2 regions of the Alteromonas sp. S015 genome follow, and region 2 is predicted to be linked to the other one. Evidence: predicted binding sites of a transcription regulator. Region 2 holds the regulator's gene; the other holds the start of a gene.
What was found. The regulator FliA, encoded in region 2, starts transcription of late flagellar genes. The targets are predictions, from matches to a motif close to CTAAAGNTNNNNNNNNNNNNGCCGATA.
Positions count from the first base shown of each region.

Region 1 (9,428 bases), on a different contig from region 2:
TCGCGCTTTGCCTTCTCTAAATGCATCTTGTGCCTCGCGACGGGCATCACCTGTCAGGCGCATCTCATCCATTAGCGCTGTAGCGATTTGAATTTCTCTGTCTGTCACTTTGCCATCAGACTTAGCGAGGTGACCCAACGCGCTAAACAAGCTATGAAAGAAAATTGCTTGCTGCTTTAGATTGCCTTGGTCGGTAAAAAAGCGTCCAAAGCCACCTAACTGATTGAAGTCCTGCCGGTAGGCTTTATCAAAAAAGTGTCCGACAATCAGCCCAAGGATCGCCCCGGGTATTTTAAGGAACATAAAGCCAAACAAGGCGCCGAGGATTTTTCCCCAAATTGACATCGCGTCATACTCCGTTGGTGCACTTTATAAAAAGTTGATGTTGTAGTAGGTAATTCACGCCGTGCACAGCGTGTTAGGAACATTATCATATCAAATGCATAAGTTAATTACCTAGGACCTGTTGATCTTTGATGTACAAATTTCGGTCTAAATAAAAGCCTTTTAATCGCGAGACAGTTCTGCAAAGATCAACACGCCATAGGGCTTGTACAATTTGAAATCGAGCTTATTCCCACTATTTGTCGCAGTCTTTGATGCATTATGTACATAAAAGTGCATTTTTTTGTCTGAATGGTTGGTAATTATGTCAGAAGTGCTTAGAATTGAGCGCTTATACGAATAGTAATAGCGAGTGAAAGCGACATTACTTCTTTACCAAGAATTAATGCGCATAATCACTGTTTTTTTAAAACATTATGTGAACTAACCGAGACGGACTTCGTCTTACTTGGGTTTAAAAGCAACATACAACAAAACAGGCCGCCCATTAACGCATGAAAAAAACCTGCGCCATGCTTGTTTCCGCGACTCTTTTGCCTACAGTCGCGTTTGCACAGGAAACGACAGCTTCAAATGCCAAACCAGTACCAAATGCAGCCCCTCTTGCATTCTGCTCAGTCGAACCTGTTACTTTCAACAGTCAGGCATTGATGCCTAAAGGCCATGTAAAGGTTGAAGCAAACCGAACTGAAATTATCCAAGATACCGTAGCGCTTTTCTCGGGCAATGTTGATATCACTTCTGATACCGCGGTAATCAGTGCATCTCAAGCACAAATTAACGGTAACGGTAGAGACCTCATTGCAAAAGGCGACGTAACTTATCAAGACTCGCAGTTAAAGGTAAAAAGTGATGCTGTAACCCTTCGCTCTGAAGAAGAGCGCTTGGAAATGCAAAATACCCGCTATCAGCTGACGGGTTTTGTCGGACAAGGGGCCGCAAAAGATATCCTATTAGACACCGACACAGGAATTGTACTTAAAGACGTTAGCTTCACGACCTGCCCCGAAGGTGATGAGGATTGGCTAATACGTGCTAGTGAGATTAGTTTGGAGAAAGGGACAGTATGGGGCCAAGCTAAGCACACTCGTTTTTACATTGCCGATGTTCCGGTATTTTATTTGCCATATTTTGCGTTTCCCGTTAGCAATGAGCGCCAAACGGGCTTGCTGTTCCCAGAGTTAACTAGTTCAAGCAGAACGGGCGTTGACTACACTCAACCTTTCTATTGGAATATTGCCCCCAACTATGACATGACTCTTTCACCGCGATTAATGTCCCTTCGCGGCTTGCAGCTTAATACCGAGTTCAGATATCTAACAGAAGACAGCCAAGGCAAAGTTCACGTAGAATATTTGCCAAGCGATTCAGATATTAACGGCAACCCTGACCGATATTTCTACCGTTTGGAACATCAGGGGCTTATCGCTGACAATTGGCTACTTAACGTTGATTTCAACGGATTAAGTGACGACAATTATTTAGTTGATTTGGGGTCAGATTATTACAGCCGAGCCGACACTCACCTCTATCGAAGTGTTGGTTTAAGTTACTACTCTCAAAATCTATCGATAAATATGCAGATAAAAGATTTTGAAGTATTGGGTAATACCGCTGATAGCTATCGTGCCGTACCTGAAATCAAAGTTAGTTATAACAAGACATTAGGCGAGTATTTGACATTCAATTTAGACTCAGAAGTTGCCCATTTTGACAATACTTTGGATACCGCCCCTACGGCTACTCGTTTTCACATTGCGCCGACTTTATCGGTGCCGCTTCGCGCCGCATGGGGTGAATTTGTCGCAGAAACCACCCTTTTTGAAACGATTTATCAACAAGACAACGTTGAAGGAACCGACTTAAAAGAAGACGTGGAACGCACACTCGGTCAAGCTCGTTTATACGGCGCGTTGTACTTTGAAAGGGATACGTCTTGGTTCAGCGATAATATGTCGATGACCTTAGAGCCAAAAGTGCAATACCTTTACACGTCGTATGAAGACCAAACTGCTATTGGTTTCTATGACTCAACGCCGCTACTCACCGACGTTGAAGGTTTGTTTAGAGGTCAGGAATTTACTGGCCTTGATAGAATTAGCGATAACAACCAAATCACCCTTGGCGCGACAACACGCATGTTGGATAAAAACAATAGGGAACAATTTGTTCTTAGTGTGGGTCAGATATTCTACCTTGAAGATAATAAAGTTATTGCTGCAACCAAGAATCAAGATCGTTCAGCGCTCGCCGCTGAAGTGGACTGGCGCTTTAATAAAAACTGGTTCTTCCATTCTGATGTGCAAGTGACCACTGACACAGACAAGGTTGACTTAAGCAGTGTGGGCATAGAATACCGCAAAGATGATGCACGCTTTATTCAATTGAGTCATCGCTATGTTCGCGACTTAAGTGGTGAAACCATAGATCAAATTGGTATTTCAGCAAGCTGGCCTATTTCGGAGAATTGGCAGTGGGTTGGCCGAACTTACCGTGATCTTGAGCGCAGTAGAAGCGTGGAAACTTATACAGGAATACAATACGAGTCATGTTGTTGGGCCGTACGACTTGTCGCACAGCGCAGTCTGAATAACCGTTATAACGCCAGTGGGGAGCAGACGACAGACGACTTCGACTCTGGTGTATCACTACAATTTATTTTCAAAGGTATCGGGTCATCTGGTACCCAAAGAAGCATGCTTCAGGACGGTATGTTTGGCTATCGTCAGCCTTATAGTTTAAATTAACCTGCAGTTGAGCGCTTAACCGCGCTTAAATGCAATCAACCAATAATAAAAGAGTGTGTATGAAGTTCATTATCCGTGCATTGATGTTAGGTGCTCTTCTCTCGTTTAATAGTGTTGCGCAAGAGGTTATGCTTGACCGCGTGGCTGTAATTGTTGATCAAGGTGTTGTGCTTGAAAGCGAAATTAAGGCCCTTGTACAAGACGTTAAACGCAACGCTGAAGCGAATGGTCAACAGCTACCATCAGACCGTGCGCTTCGTACACAGGCTATAGAGCGTTTAATCACTAAGAACCTTCAGCTTCAAATGGCAGAGCGTATGGGTATTCGCATAAGCGACCCACAGCTAGAGCAAACTATTACCAATATTGCAGCTAATCAGAAGGCAACGATTGAAGAGCTGCGCGCCCAGTTAGCAGCAGAAGGCATCGCATACGATGATTACCGCGAAGACATTCGCGAAGAAATTATCATGGGTGAAGTTCGCCGTGCGAATGTACGTCGCCGTGTCTATATCACGCCACAGGAAGTCGAAACATTAATTGACCTGATGGAGCAGCAAGGTGCTGAGCAAGCTGAATACCGCTTAGGCCACATTCTCATCGGCTTCCCGGCAGAGCCAACAGATGAAGATATCCAATCGGCACGTGAACGTGCAGACAAAGTTATCTCACTATTAGAGTCAGGCTCTGATTTTGCTAAAATAGCAATTGCATCATCGTCAGGTAATGAAGCATTAGAAGGTGGTGACATGGGATGGCTTAACATTAACGCTATGCCTACGCTTTTTGCTGAAGCTATTCAAAACAAAAACAAAGACTCGCTTGTTGGTCCAATTCGAAGCGGTGCGGGCTTTCACATATTAAAAGTGTTAGATACCCGCGGTATCGAGAAAGTCACCGTAGAAGAAGTTAACTCACGTCACATTCTTGTTAAGCCGTCGATCATCCTTAGTGAAGACAAGGCAAAAGCTATGCTTAGCCGTTTCAAAGAAGAAGTGAAAAATGGTGACGCTGATTTCGCGGAGTTAGCCAAGGAGTATTCGGAAGATCCAGGTTCAGCCCTTCGTGGTGGTGAACTAGGTTGGTCAGATCCAAATGTTTACGTGCCTGAATTTAAAGATGCACTCGCACAGCTTGAGCCGGGTGAATTTAGTGAGCCTGTGCGCACCGTACATGGCTGGCATTTAATTCAACTTGTCGACCGTCGTATTGATGATGCAACTGACAAGCGTAAAGAAGACAAAGCGTATCAGCTAATCTTCAACCGTAAATTTTCAGAAGAGACTGAAAACTGGCTACGTGAGATGCGCGATGCCGCTTATGTAGAAGTTATCGAATCGTAACTATAAGTTATTCATGAGTACACCAATTAAGATAGCAATAACGCCGGGAGAGCCGGCAGGTATCGGACCAGATTTGATAATAAAACTGGCCCAGGAAACATGGCAAGCACAGCTTGTCGTGTTTGCCGATGGCGATATGCTCAAAGCACGAGCTAGCACCTTAGGGTTGCCGTTGACGCTAATCGATTACGATGCTACTAACCCGCGAATTCAAGATGCGGGTTCGTTGTTTATTAAGCAGATAGATAAATCCGCTGATGTCACGCCGGGTGAGCTTGATAGCGAAAATGGGCTATATGTAGTAGAAACCCTTCGCCAAGCGTGTCAGGCAAACATGGAGGGCGACTTCGACGCAGTAGTGACAGGCCCAGTTCACAAGGGCATCATCAACAAAGCGGGCGTATCGTTCAGCGGCCACACAGAATTTTTCGCCTATCAGTCCAATACCATTGATGTGGTTATGCTATTGGCAACTGAGGGACTTAATGTGGCACTGGCCACCACCCATATCCCTCTTGAATATGTGGCGAAAGCTATCACTCGAGAGCGTCTTCATAAGGTCATTCATATTATCAACACCGACCTTAAACTGAAGTTCGGTGTCAAAGAGCCTCATATCTATGTATGTGGCTTGAACCCTCACGCGGGTGAAGATGGTCATATTGGTACTGAAGAGATCCATACCATCATTCCTGCGCTGAATGAACTTCGAGAAGAAGGCTTAAAAATAACAGGCCCTCTGCCAGCTGACACCATATTTCAGCCAAAATACCTAGAAAATGCTGATGTGGTATTAGCGATGTATCACGATCAAGGCTTACCCGTGCTAAAATACAAGGGTTTTGGGGCATCAGTGAATATCACGCTAGGGTTACCCTTCATTCGTACCTCGGTAGACCACGGTACTGCACTAGATTTAGCAGGAAAAGGTGAAGCCGACGCCGGTAGTTTCAGGAAAGCATTGGAAAAAGCCATCGAGCTTGCACATCATCAACAATGAGTAAAACACACTTAGGCCATACGGCCAGAAAGCGATTCGGTCAAAATTTCCTTCACGATGACTACGTGATTGGCAAGATTGTTGCGGCCATTGCACCAAAAAATGAACAGAACTTAGTAGAAATAGGGCCAGGTTTAGGCGCACTAACAGACCCCGTCTGTGAAGAAGTAGACGCACTCACAGTCATTGAGTTAGACAGAGATCTTGCTAAGCGCTTGCGACATCACCCATTTAATGGCGATAAGCTAACGGTTATTGAACAAGATGCAATGACCATGGACTTTGGCGCCCTTTCTAAAGAGATGCCGATAAAAGACAAGAAACTGCGCGTGTTTGGCAATTTACCTTACAACATTTCAACGCCGCTGATGTTTCATCTTTTTGACCACGCGAATTGTATCGAAGACATGCATTTTATGCTTCAAAAAGAGGTTGTAAACCGTTTGGCAGCGGGACCGGGTTCGAAAAATTACGGAAGGCTTTCGGTCATGGCGCAGTATTACTGCCACGTCATTCCTGTGTTGAATGTTCCGCCTGGCGCGTTTAAGCCACCTCCGAAGGTTGACTCTGCAGTAGTAAAGCTTGTGCCACATCAGACTCCTCCTGTAGACGTTGAGTCCGTAAATACCCTTGAGCGCGTTTGCGCACAAGCTTTCAACCAGCGCAGAAAAACCATTCGCAACTCATTAAAAGACAGTTTGAGTGAGGAAGAAATCCGAGAGCTAGGCATCGACCCAACTTCTCGCGCTGAAGTGCTGTCACTAAACGATTTTGCCACTATAGCAAACGCTGTGTCGGCAAAAGAGCACCAACAAGAGCAATAAGTTCTCTATGGATGTACTTGATATTAAAGTGCGGGTGAAAACCCGCCACCTGCCCGACCATCTTCCGTCAGATTCAAAGCAATTTGCCTTTGCCTACCACATTACGATTGAGAACAATAGCAGCCATACAGTACAGCTACTCAGCCGATATTGGAAAATTACTGACGCAAATGGCAAAACATCAGAAGTTGAAGGCGATGGGGTTGTAGGCAAGCAACCGATCATGAAAGCCGGTGAACATTTCGACTATACCAGTGGCGCAGTCATTGACACACCGGTTGGGAATATGGAAGGCTACTATGTCATGAAGCTAGAGAGCGGTGAGCGTTTTCGCGTTCCAGTGAGCGTTTTCCGTTTAGCCATTCCAAGTATTCTCCATTAAGGTGTCTATGACGCAAGGTAATACGTACGTCATCGGCGATATACAGGGCTGTTACAATGGCCTTCGTCGCGCGCTAGATAAAGTAAATTTCGACGAAACGAACGATAAATTATTCGCAGTAGGTGACCTGGTTGCCCGAGGAGAGGACTCGTTAAGCACGCTGCGTTTTTTAAAATCTCTTGGCAACAACTTTAACAGTGTTCTAGGTAACCACGATCTTCACCTGCTTGCTGTTGTAAATGATATCCGCAAAGCCAAAAAATCAGACAAGCTAGAGCCTCTTCTCAATGCCGCGGACCTGACTGAACTCATTGACTGGCTTCGCCAGTTCCCGCTGGCATTGAAATTAGACGAGCAATCAGTAATGGTGCACGCTGGGCTTTACCCCAAATGGTCTATCGATGAGTGTGTTTCACTTAGTGACGATGTCAGCAATATTCTCAAATCAACAGATTACGCTGCTTTTCTTTCAGAAATGTACGGGAATAAGCCAAGTAACTGGTCGAGTGACCTTACAGGCAACGAGCGACTTCGTTTTATTGTAAATGCCTGTACACGCATGCGCTTTGTTCATACTGATGGCACGCTCGATTTCGATAATAAATCTCATCCTAGCGCAGTATCGCACAGTACTAGTAGCACGCTAAAGCCATGGTTTGAAGTAACAAATAAAACACTAAAAGACGCCGAAAGGGTAGTGTTTGGACACTGGGCCGCGCTTTCAGGGCAAACAAATAGCCGTCAATTTATCGGGCTAGATACAGGTTATGTTTGGGGGCAAAGCATGACTCTGCTGCACCTGGACTCCGCCTCACTTGTGAGTATTTCTGCATAACACTGGCTTAACCTGGCCTCTCAATACTACATATAGCACATACTAAGTTGCATAATTTCTTGCGTTAACTGGTATTACCAGTTTAACTTACTAGACATAGGTGCTAAATAAAATAAACTTTAAGTTATTGTAGCCGATACATTTACTCACAATAGAGATGATTGTGTCTCACTCTCTATTCAGTTATATAGCAAACTAGCTTATTTAATCGCTATATTTTGTTTACTGAGACGGGTAATATCGTCTGGGATAAAAATAAAAAACACTCATCCAGGAGTTCCGATGAAAATAACGGTAGCCACACGCGTAATCGGGGGGTTTGTAGCCATTAGCGCACTTCTGATTGTCATTAGTGTTGTTTCACTTTATAACCTCAACTCAATAGGCTCAGCAACGGAAGAAGTTAATGATGTTGCTCTCCCCACCGTAGCAGGTAGCAATGCGCTCAAAGCTAGCTTTCTCAATATGGGCCGACTTACCTTCGAAAGTTATATCGAAGAAGATCTAAACGGTTTAAAAGAGAAACGAACATCTTTTAACTCTGCCAAGGATACCTTTGAAAGCGAATATAAAAAGCTGGCGCAGGCGGTTAATGACGAGCCAGAACTAAAAAGCACGCTGAATACTGTACGTGAATCATATGAAGCGTATATCACCAATGTTGAAGCGATGTACAAAAATCACCAAATGTATCTTGATATACGCAATACAATTCAAGACAGACTGGGTGATGCAGAAGACAGTGCAGACGATGCATCTACGTATCTTCTGGATTTTTCAGACTTAGACTCCGTTCAACGTGATCCAAACCTTCAGCGCGCAGCAGAAATTGGCAGCCAACTTGAGACCTCTCTGCTTTCTTTGTTAACCGTTTCCAACGAATATATTAAGACAGAAACACTGGTTCGTTCACAGACGCTAGGCAACGAAGTTGATTTAGTTGTCGAGAAGGTGGTCACACAGCTAAGTGACATGATGCAAACAGCTGGCGGACGGGACGATTCTGGTACTCTCGATGATATTAACGACTTGGTTAATAACGCTATTAACGCAATTAAAGCTAATGATGGCGTTGCTCAGCTTCATGTTGACCGCCTAGAACGCAGAAATGACGCTGAAAAAGCACTCAACGTTTCAGACTCAAATATCGCGCAAGCTGTGGTTGCCCTTGAGAACCTACTTAATCTTGCAGACAAGAAAGCTTCACACGTGGAAAGTGAGGTCAATGGCGCCATTGCGACAGGTAACACTTTTGTTATCGTAGTTGTCATTATCTCTATCGCAGTAGCAGCATTCATTGGCTATGTAACTGTTCGCGCTATCACGCGTCCGCTTTATCGTGTAAATGAACTTCTTACCGTGGCTTCGTCGGGTGACCTTACTCATCGCCTAGACGATTCGGCGCAAGATGAATTTGGCCTTTTAGCCCGAAACTGTAATACACTTATTGGCAATCTAAAGGAACTGATTACTGCAATTAACGTTCGCGCTGAACAGCTGGCAGCAGCATCAGAACAGACGTCTGCGGTGACGGCGCAGACTACTCATTCGATTCAAGACCAGAAATCACAAATTGGTCAAGTAGCAACAGCAACCACTGAAATGCACTCTACATCGCAACTGGTTGTGCAGAATGCTGAAGATACGCTAAGTCAAATTCGCCACGCAGATGCCGAAGCTGAAAACGTACGCAACATCTCGCTAGAGAACAAAAACACGATAGAGATCCTATCTCGCGATGTTCAAGAAGCGGCAGACGTTATCAATAAGCTTCATCAAGACAGTGCAAGTATTGGCAGTATCTTAGACGTAATTCGTGGCGTTGCAGATCAGACCAACTTACTCGCCTTAAATGCTGCCATTGAAGCAGCGCGTGCTGGTGAGCAAGGCCGAGGCTTCGCGGTGGTTGCTGATGAAGTAAGAACCCTTGCAAGCCGTACTCAAGAATCGAC
Region 1 is NZ_JAZETO010000002.1:224,304-233,731, reverse strand. It holds gene djlA (co-chaperone DjlA) at 1-345, opposite strand, end outside; gene lptD (LPS assembly protein LptD) at 840-3,092, shown strand; gene surA (peptidylprolyl isomerase SurA) at 3,122-4,435, shown strand; gene pdxA (4-hydroxythreonine-4-phosphate dehydrogenase PdxA) at 4,449-5,435, shown strand; gene rsmA (16S rRNA (adenine(1518)-N(6)/adenine(1519)-N(6))-dimethyltransferase RsmA) at 5,432-6,259, shown strand; gene apaG (Co2+/Mg2+ efflux protein ApaG) at 6,267-6,641, shown strand; gene V7R42_RS05025 (symmetrical bis(5'-nucleosyl)-tetraphosphatase) at 6,649-7,476, shown strand; gene V7R42_RS05020 (HAMP domain-containing methyl-accepting chemotaxis protein) at 7,759-9,428, shown strand, end outside.
Region 1: V7R42_RS05020 (HAMP domain-containing methyl-accepting chemotaxis protein) is a predicted target of FliA. The motif match lies at 7,589-7,615, and genes of this name have one in related genera.

Region 2 (9,428 bases):
TATCCAGTCGGGTGCCTTTACCTAACTGTGAATCAATGTTTACAGTACCGTTAAGTTGGTTAATCTTGGTCTTAACCACGTCCATGCCTACACCACGACCAGAAATATCACTAATTTCTGTTTTGGTAGAGAACCCGGGCGCAAAGATCAGGTTAAATGCTTCAACATCCGACATGCGTGCTGCTGCATCCGCGTCTAGCACACCACGACTAATGGCAATTTCTTTAAGCTTATCGGGGTCCATTCCTTTACCATCATCTTCGATGGTAAGGAGAATATGGTCGCCCTCTTGAGATGCAGATAGCTGAACCGTACCCATCCGCGGTTTACCCGCTGCAGCGCGATCATCAGGCATCTCAATACCATGGTCGACGGAGTTTCTCACCAAATGCACAAGCGGATCTGCCAGTGCTTCAACCAGGTTCTTATCTAAATCAGTTTCCTCTCCCACTAGCTCAAGGGTAATTTCTTTCTTCAAGCTTCTCGCAAGGTCTCGAACAACACGAGGGAAACGACCAAACACCTTCTTGATAGGCTGCATGCGGGTTTTCATTACCGCACCTTGCAAGTCGCCCGTCACCACATCTAAGTTAGCGATAGCTTTCGACATGCTTTCGTCGTTACTGTTTATACCTAAACTAATGAGCCTATTTCTTACTAGAACTAGCTCACCCACCATGTTCATGATCTGATCAAGGCGTTTGGTATCAACGCGCACTGTCGTTTCGGCAGGAGGCGCCGCAGGTGCCGCCTTCTTCTCGTCCTTTTTAGGCGCTGCTTTTGGCGCAGCAGGTGCACTTGCTTTAGCTGGCGCTGTGGCACTAGGAGTTGGTGTAGCTTTAGGAGTTGCTGGCGCAGCTTGCTTAGCTTTTTGAATCGCTTCTGTTGCTGCCTTATCTACAGGAGGCTCTGGCGCCTTGGAAACCGTGTCCTGCTTAGTTGGGCCCTGTCCTGAACCATGCAATTGGTCAAGCAATGCTTCAAATTCGTCGTCGGTGATTTCTTCATCACCTGCTGCACTCGGTGCTGCTGGTGCTGGAGCAGGAGCACTCGCAATTGGTGCTGCTTCTTCACCACTAAATTTGCCTTTGCCGTGTAAATCATCAAGCAGAGCTTCAAATTCTTCATCAGTGATATCGTCGTTATCACTGGCAGCAGCGGGGGCAGCAGTCTTAGCTGGCTCGCTTTTGGCCGCCGATGACTGCCCAGGCGCACCTGAGCCATGAAGCTCATCAAGTAGCGCTTCAAACTCGTCTTCGGTGATTTCGTCGATTCCACCGCTATCACCGGTACCTGGCTCTTGCGCGGTAGGTTCTTCAACAACTAATTCTGGCTCTTCTACAGCAGCCTCAGGCTCGGATGCCGGCGCACTCTGTCCACCAAAAATATTCTCATCTGGAGACTCTGGGCGACTTAGTTTGTGTAGTAAGTCGACAAGGTGTGCATCTGCTGGCTCCAATGGATCCCGAGCTTTCACTCGTTCGAACATTTCGACCACCACATCTGTGGCTTGCAGAATAATATCCATCAGTTCGGGTGTTAGTGTTCGTTGTCCGTTTCGCATTACGTCAAACACGTTTTCTGCACCGTGACAAATTTCTACTAACTCGGTAAGAGACAGAAAACCTGCTCCACCTTTAACCGTGTGATAACCACGGAAAATTGCATTAAGCAAATCCGCATCTTCAGGATTGTTCTCAAGATCAACGAGCTGTTCTTGTAATTGTTCTAGTATCTCCCCAGCCTCGACCAGAAAGTCCTGTAATATATCCTCGTCAACATCAAACGACATGCGCCCGCTCCCCTAAAAACCTAAGCTAGACAGAAGGTCATCTACATCATCTTGGCCTGACACGACGTCGTCGCGCTTATTGGCATCAATGATAGGGCCTTCTGCCTCTACACCATCAACCTTATCGGCCTTAACGCTAGATGGTTTAGTTTGTTCTGCACCGTCGCGTTCACCAAACATGGTAAGCATGTTGACTAAACTGTCTTCCACCTCTTTAACCAAGTCGATAACGCGGCGAATAACCTGACCTGTCAAGTCTTGATAACCTTGAGCCATCAGTACTTCTGTAAGTAACTGTGTAAGTTTAGCTGACTGCGCCGAACCTTCCTCCAATAATTCGTCTATATCTGCGCATAAAGCTTTAAATTCACCCAACTCTATTTGGCGATTCATTAACTTTTTCCACTCAGGCATAACCTTTTCGATGCGCGCCGACAACATTTCAGCTATAGGCATACTCGCTTCAACGGCATCCATAGTAGTATTAGCAGCTTTTTCAGTTTCTTCAATTACGTAGGTTAGGCGGGTTTGTGCATCAGGAATATCGTCGGTCGCGAGATTTTTAATGCGGTCGTCTATTTGAAAATTATTCAGCGCGTCATGAAGTTGACGCGTCAGTTTCCCAACTTCAGCAAATAGCTCAACGTTTTCTTTCATTGAGGATGCTTCTAAGAGGGCATTGGCAGAAGCGTTGTCACCTTCTTCGAGATAGGTGACAAGCTGTTTTGCTTCTTCCAACGAAATTGGAACGTTTACATTCGTTGACATCCAGTAAACCTCATTTCTCTGGTGAGCGTCTGGATCAACCTAAACGTTCGAATATTTTATCTAATTTTTCTTTAAGTGTTGCTGCAGTGAACGGCTTAACAACATAGCCATTAACACCTGCTTGCGCGGCGGCAACAATTTGCTCTTTTTTCGCTTCAGCAGTAACCATAAGTACTGGTAGGTGCTTGAGTTTGTCATCGGCTCTAATTGCGCGAAGCAAGTCAATACCTTGCATACCTGGCATATTCCAATCGGTAACTACGAAATCGAAATCACCTTGCTGCAACATCGGCAATGCAGTACTTCCGTCATCCGCTTCCTGGATGTTGGAAAAACCCAAATCTTTGAGTAGGTTTTTGATGATACGTCTCATGGTTGAAAAATCATCGACCACGAGAATTTTCATGCTTTTGTCCAAAATAGCCTCCAGTGAGGGGTTAATTGTTATTAATTTCTATTCTTCGTCAGCTTGCCACGACTTCATTCGTGATTTGAGTTTTAACATGGCCTGACTATGAATTTGACTGACTCGCGACTCACTTACATCAAGAACCTCACCTATTTCTCTGAGATTCAGCTCTTCATCATAATACAGTGAAAGTACAATCGCCTCTCTTTCAGGTAATGTCGTAATTGCATGGGCAAGCGCCTTTTGAAAAGCGCCTTGCATTAAATCTTCCAGTGGTGCGTCGCTACCTCGATTTTGTTCTGTCGATATAACGTCATCTGACACACCTAAGTCTTCAATACCAACCAGCTTTCCTGCATTTACTTCATTAAGCATCTGGTGATATTCCTGCAAGCTTACATTAAGCTTGTTAGCAATATCAGAATCTCTAGCGTCTCGCCCTGTTTCGCTTTCTACTTGCGAAATTGCTTCTGTAATGGCGCGACCATTTCGGTGAACTGAACGCGGCGTCCAGTCCCCTTTACGAATTTCATCTAGCATAGCACCGCGGATGCGAATACCAGCAAACGTTTCAAAGCTGGCTCCCTTTGAGCCATCAAAGTTACGTGCGGCTTCTAGTAATCCAATCATTCCTGACTGAATTAAATCGTCTACTAAAACACTAGCAGGCAATCGCGCTATTAAGTGATGCGCTATACGCTTAACCAAAGGTGCATGTCGTTCGACTAACTGCGCCTTATCGGTTTGTTGTTGATAAGCGGCTGCCTTGCTGTTCAACGCTGACTTCCTACGGCTTTTTCTGCAACTAATTGTTCAATAAAAAACTCTAAGTGACCACCTGGCTGCGCTGGAATAGGCCATGTTAAGGCTTTACTTGCCAACTGTGTAATTGCAACGGCCGCCGGTGACCCCGGGTAAGCATCAACAATGGATGTTTGTTTACGTACCGCTTTACGAATGTTCTCGTCAAACGGTACTGTTGCCACTAATTCTAGTGCAACATCTAAAAAACGCCCTGTCACTTTGCTCAACTTACTAAATAACTCTTGGCCTTCTCTCACGTCGCGAACCATATTAGCTACAACTTTAAAGCGGAAAACACCGTGTTCTCTATTCAGAATTTTTATCAATGCATACGCATCTGTCAATGAAGTAGGCTCGTCACACACAACAACCATAATGTCTTGTGAAGCTTTTGAAAAGCTTAACACCATGTCTGAAATGCCTGCCGCCGTATCGACAATAAGCACATCAATTTGTGATCGTAGCTCGCTAAAGGCGCGAATCAGGCCAGCGTGTTGCGTAGGCGACAATTCGGCCATCGACTGCGTACCTGATGTGGCAGGGGCAATCTTTATACCGTGCGGGCCGGTCACTAATACTTCATCAAGGGTGCATTCGCCAGAAAGCACATGAGATAAGTTTTTCTCAACACGTAGTCCTAACATAACATCTACGTTAGCAAGACCGAGGTCCGCATCAAGAACCATCACACGTTTACCCTGCTTCGCCATTGCGATAGCGGTGTTTAGTGTAATGTTTGTTTTACCTACGCCACCTTTACCACCGGTGACGGCGATTACTTTGATTAACCGTGATTGCTTCATTTTTCTTAAGCTACTCGCTTGGTCGTCAATCATACTGCTTATGCTGTTTTAATTGCGTTGTTGCCACTAGTATGATTCAAACCGTACTTTTTATAAAGCTTTGCAGCAGCGGAAACCAAAGATTTCGCTTCTGCAATCTTAATGTCTTCAGGTACTTTCTGACCATCGGTGACATAACTAACCGGTAGTTGGTATTCAACCGCTGCACTGAGCACCTCTCCTAAAGAGTAGCACTCATCTAACTTCGTGAAAATACAGCCACTTAGTTCAATATCATCATACGCTTTAATGATTCTCTGCAACGCAGGATATTGTGTATTCGCTTGCGCTACCAAATATTTTTTAACATTTGGCATTTGGCCGTTATCAAACTGCTTAATCTGTTTAATTAATCGACTATCCCTTTGGCTAAATCCAGCCGTATCAATCAATACTAGTCGCTTATGACGAAGTTGGAATAATAAATCCGCAAGTTCTTCACTAGTCTGCGCTTTTCTCACCGTGCAGCCAATAATTTTTCCGTATGTCGCTAACTGCTCATAGGCTGCAATTCTATACGTATCAATGGTAATCATCGCAACCGACTCAGCACCGTATTTCTGTGCATAGCGGGCAGCAAGTTTCGCAACAGTCGTTGTTTTACCTGTACCAGTTGGTCCTACTAATGCAACAGCACCTTGTGCACTAAGTATATCGTTTCCTGTAACATTTATGCGATTAGCCAATAGGTTAAGAAGATAAACCCAAGCATCACGCTCATTATAATGTGCTGGAGTATAGCTTATTAACTGTTTAGCCAGTGCATTACTTAATCCCATATCCGTTAAACGGGTAATTAGATATTGATGAACAGGTTTTTGACGTTTGTTCTTCGCTTCCATCAAATCTGCAACCTGATATTGCAACACATCGCGCAAAGACGCCAGCTCCTCTTTAATTTGAGCTAGTTCGGCTGATTGTGTCGCTGGGGTATCACCTATGCTCGATGCCTGATGCTCAGGAAAAGCGTGTTGATTCACGTTTTCTTGAACAGGTGAATGCGTTTCTATGTCGTCAATAAATGCGTCAGAGAAATCCAAATGTGACGCAATTTCGTTGGCGTGCTTAGCGTTCGCTGTCATCGATGAGTTTGGCGTTACGGAACCTGGCACACTACTACTTCCACCGTGCTGCTTTTCTAACAATGCTTTCAGACTATCTGGGCCGTCATCACCGATTATTTCGCTTAAGGTAGGCACGGCTTTCTTGCCTGGTACTTTAGCAGCACCTTGTGGAGAAACATTAGGCTTGAACAACTTGGCTTCAGGCTCTTTGTCGTAAGCTGCAACAAGCTCAATACCGTCAGCAACTTTGCGATTTGACATGATGACCGCATCACTGCCCAATTCAGCTTTAACTTGGCTTAACGCCTCACGCATATCTTTGCCGAAGAAACGTCTAATTTTCATTGCAACCTCTCCAATCACCCAGTGTCAGATTATTGACCGACCGAACTGACTATTTTTATTTGTTTGTCGTCAGGCACTTCTTGATAAGAAAGAACATGAAGCCCAACAACCGAATATTTTAAGAAGCGAGATAGTACGGGTCGTAGCATGCCAGAGGTAAGGAGTACCGCAGGCTCTCCATCTAACTCTTGCTGCTGACTGGCTTGCTGCAACGATTTTTGCAGCTTATCAGCCAAGCCTGGCTCAATGCCAGCACCATCTTCGCCACCTGCTTGAAGTGACTGGTGCAACATCTGTTCCAACTCTGGCGCCAAGGTTATGACAGGTATCTCTTTTGCCCCTTGGGTAATCTCTTGAACAATGAGGCGTTTAAGGGCAATACGCACTGCAGACACGAGTACATCTGGGTCTTGGCTGCGCGTACCGTATTCACTCAGTGTTTGGACTATAGTACGCATGTCGCGAATAGGCACCCCCTCAAACAATAAGGTTTGCAGTACTTTCACAACTGTACTTAGCGGAAGAATATCAGGCACTAACCCTTCAACTAGTTTGGGGTGTTGCTTGGCTAGCATATCAAGAAGTTGTTGCGCCTCTTCATGCCCTAACAATTGATAAGCATTATTGGACAGTAATTGACTTAAATGCGTGGCAACAACAGTAGCTGCATCAACTACGGTGTATCCAAGGGTTTGTGCGTGTTCGCGCTTATTTGGTTTAATCCAAACTGCGTCTAATCCAAAGGCTGGATCTTTAGTGGCGCGCCCTTCTAATTTACCAAACACCTGCCCTGGGTTTATCGCAAGCTCTTCATCGTGACTAATGATGGAATCACCAATCGTTACGCCTAACATAGCAATGGTGTAAGTGTTGGGTTCTAAATCCAAGTTATCGCGAATGTGAACAGGCGGAATAAGGAAACCCAGCTCTTGCGATAGTTTTTTACGAACACCTTTAATACGCGTTAATAACTCGCCACCTTGCGATTTATCAACAAGCGGAATTAAGCGATAGCCCACTTCCAACCCGATAGTGTCTACCTGCTGAACGTCGTCCCAGCCAAGCTCTTTTACTTCAGGCGTAACTGACTTATCTTTGACTACATTGTCTGGCACTTTAGGCTCTGCCGCTTTTCTCTTTTCTTGAACCGACTGCCAATAAGCAAAGCCAGCTATAAGAAACGAAAAACCTAAGAAAGCGATATGCGGCATACCAGGGATAATACCCATAACAAATAAAACGCCCGAGGCAATATACAGGGCTTGATTATTTCCGAGCTGACCGCGAATCTCCTTGCCCATTTCCTGTGTTTCGTTTTCACGGGTAACAATAATAGCTGTAGCGACGGACAGTAACAGCGATGGTATTTGTGCCACCAAGCCATCACCAATGGTCAAAATTGTGTAGATTTCTATGGCATTACCGAATGTAAGCCCGTGCTGAATCATACCTATGAATAGACCACCAACGATATTAATGAGCATGATGAAAAGACCCGCTACCGCGTCTCCTTTTACAAACTTTGACGCACCGTCCATCGAGCCATAAAAGTCAGCTTCAGCAGTAATCTCTTCGCGGCGTTTACGTGCTTGGTCTTGATCTATATACCCTGCGTTCAAGTCGGCATCGATAGCCATTTGCTTACCTGGCATAGCATCTAACGTAAAGCGAGCGCTTACTTCCGAAATACGTCCCGCACCTGCCGTCACAACCTTGAAGTTGATAATAAGAAGAATAGCGAAGACGACAATACCTACCGCGTAGTTGCCGCCAATTACCACGGCGCCAAAGGCTTCAATAACTTTACCCGCAGCATCACCGCCCTCATGCCCATAAAGTAAAACAACGCGGGTTGAAGCCACATTTAGCGCTAGTCTCAAAACCGTTGCAATAAGCAAAACCAGGGGAAAAATACCGAAGTCTACTGGACGTTGAGTAAGTACCGCCACTAAAATAATCACAAGCGACAGTGCAATATTAAAGCTAAATAGCACGTCCAATAAGAACGGCGGCATGGGTAATATCACCATGCCCATAATTGCTAAAAGAACAATAGGGGCGCCTAAACCACTCGTAAAATTTTGCAGTTGATTTTTATCGAACCGCTGTAGATAACCAGATAACTGCATGGCTTGGAGTCTCTCTATCAGAAAATTGACGCTTTATAAGAATCTTCAAGAGAGTTTTCAACTAACGTGCCAGCTTTGTTACTAAACCAGTAAATGGACCGCTAATCGATTAAAAATAACGCTATCATGATTGAGTAGGAATTTTTCCAGCCGGCTACTATGATTATCGACGATATTCAGGCGGGATGGGCAAATCCCGTTTCAGCGGCTTAGGACGCTTACCTTTTCCTGCTTTATGCGCTTTTAACTGATAAACATGCGCTAGCACCTGCGCTACTGCCATAAACAGGGCGTTAGGGATTTCATCGTCCACTTCTGTAGAGTAAAAAATGGCGCGTGCTAACATTGGAGAAGGGATCAGCGGTACGTCATTTGCTGTTGCAATTTTTCTAATGTGCATCGCTAATTCATCAGCGCCTTTAGCAACAACAACCGGCGCTCTCAGGCCCTTCTCATCGTATTTAATGGCAACAGAAAAGTGAGTGGGGTTGGTCACTACCACGTCTGCTTGTGGTACTTCTTGCATCATACGCTTTGTAGCTGCTTGATATTGCATACGGCGAATACGGCCTTTTACCAGAGGATCTCCTTCGGCATTTTTCCGCTCGTCTTTAACCTCTTGCTTGGTCATTTTCATTTCTTTGTTGTGCTTATACATTTGATAAGGCACATCAATAAGTGCAATGGGAATCATGCCACACACCAAAATAAGAAACGCCCATTTGAGCATGTCGAGAGCGTGAAATATATTTCCTGGATAAAGCTCCATGTCCAGGTGTAGCGCTTCGTCTTCAAAGAACAATAAAGCCCCAATTGCCATACAAATAATGACCACAACTTTCGCAATAGACTTGAGTAACTCGACTAAGCCGTTCATGCCGAACATGCGCTTAAAGCCTTGGATAGGGCTCATTTTTGAGCCCTTCGGTTTTGCACCTTCCCACGTAAAGTTAAAACCGCCCAGCGCGATAGAGCCATAGATACCCGCTAACATAGCAACGGTCATGTAAAGCAGCACGGCAGGACCTACCGCAGAAAAGGCTTCGCCCCAAGCGCCAAACATGTGTGTAGTGTCATAGGTCTCATCACGAGAGAGGGTAAACATTCTTTGGGTAAGTTTGAAAACAGATTCAGCAATCCACCCTGCTACAAACAAAAACATAAAAGCACTGACAATAAGCACTAATGCCGTAGACAGTTCACGGGAACGGGCTAGCTGCCCTTTTTTTCGGGCATCTTCGAGTTTTTTCCCCGTGGGGTCTTCTGTTTTTTCGC
Region 2 is NZ_JAZETO010000001.1:899,420-908,847, forward strand. It holds gene V7R42_RS03905 (chemotaxis protein CheA) at 1-1,792, opposite strand, end outside; gene V7R42_RS03910 (protein phosphatase CheZ) at 1,805-2,560, opposite strand; gene cheY (chemotaxis response regulator CheY) at 2,595-2,978, opposite strand; gene V7R42_RS03920 (RNA polymerase sigma factor FliA) at 3,015-3,746, opposite strand; gene V7R42_RS03925 (MinD/ParA family protein) at 3,743-4,609, opposite strand; gene flhF (flagellar biosynthesis protein FlhF) at 4,615-6,024, opposite strand; gene flhA (flagellar biosynthesis protein FlhA) at 6,054-8,153, opposite strand; gene flhB (flagellar biosynthesis protein FlhB) at 8,317-9,428, opposite strand, start outside.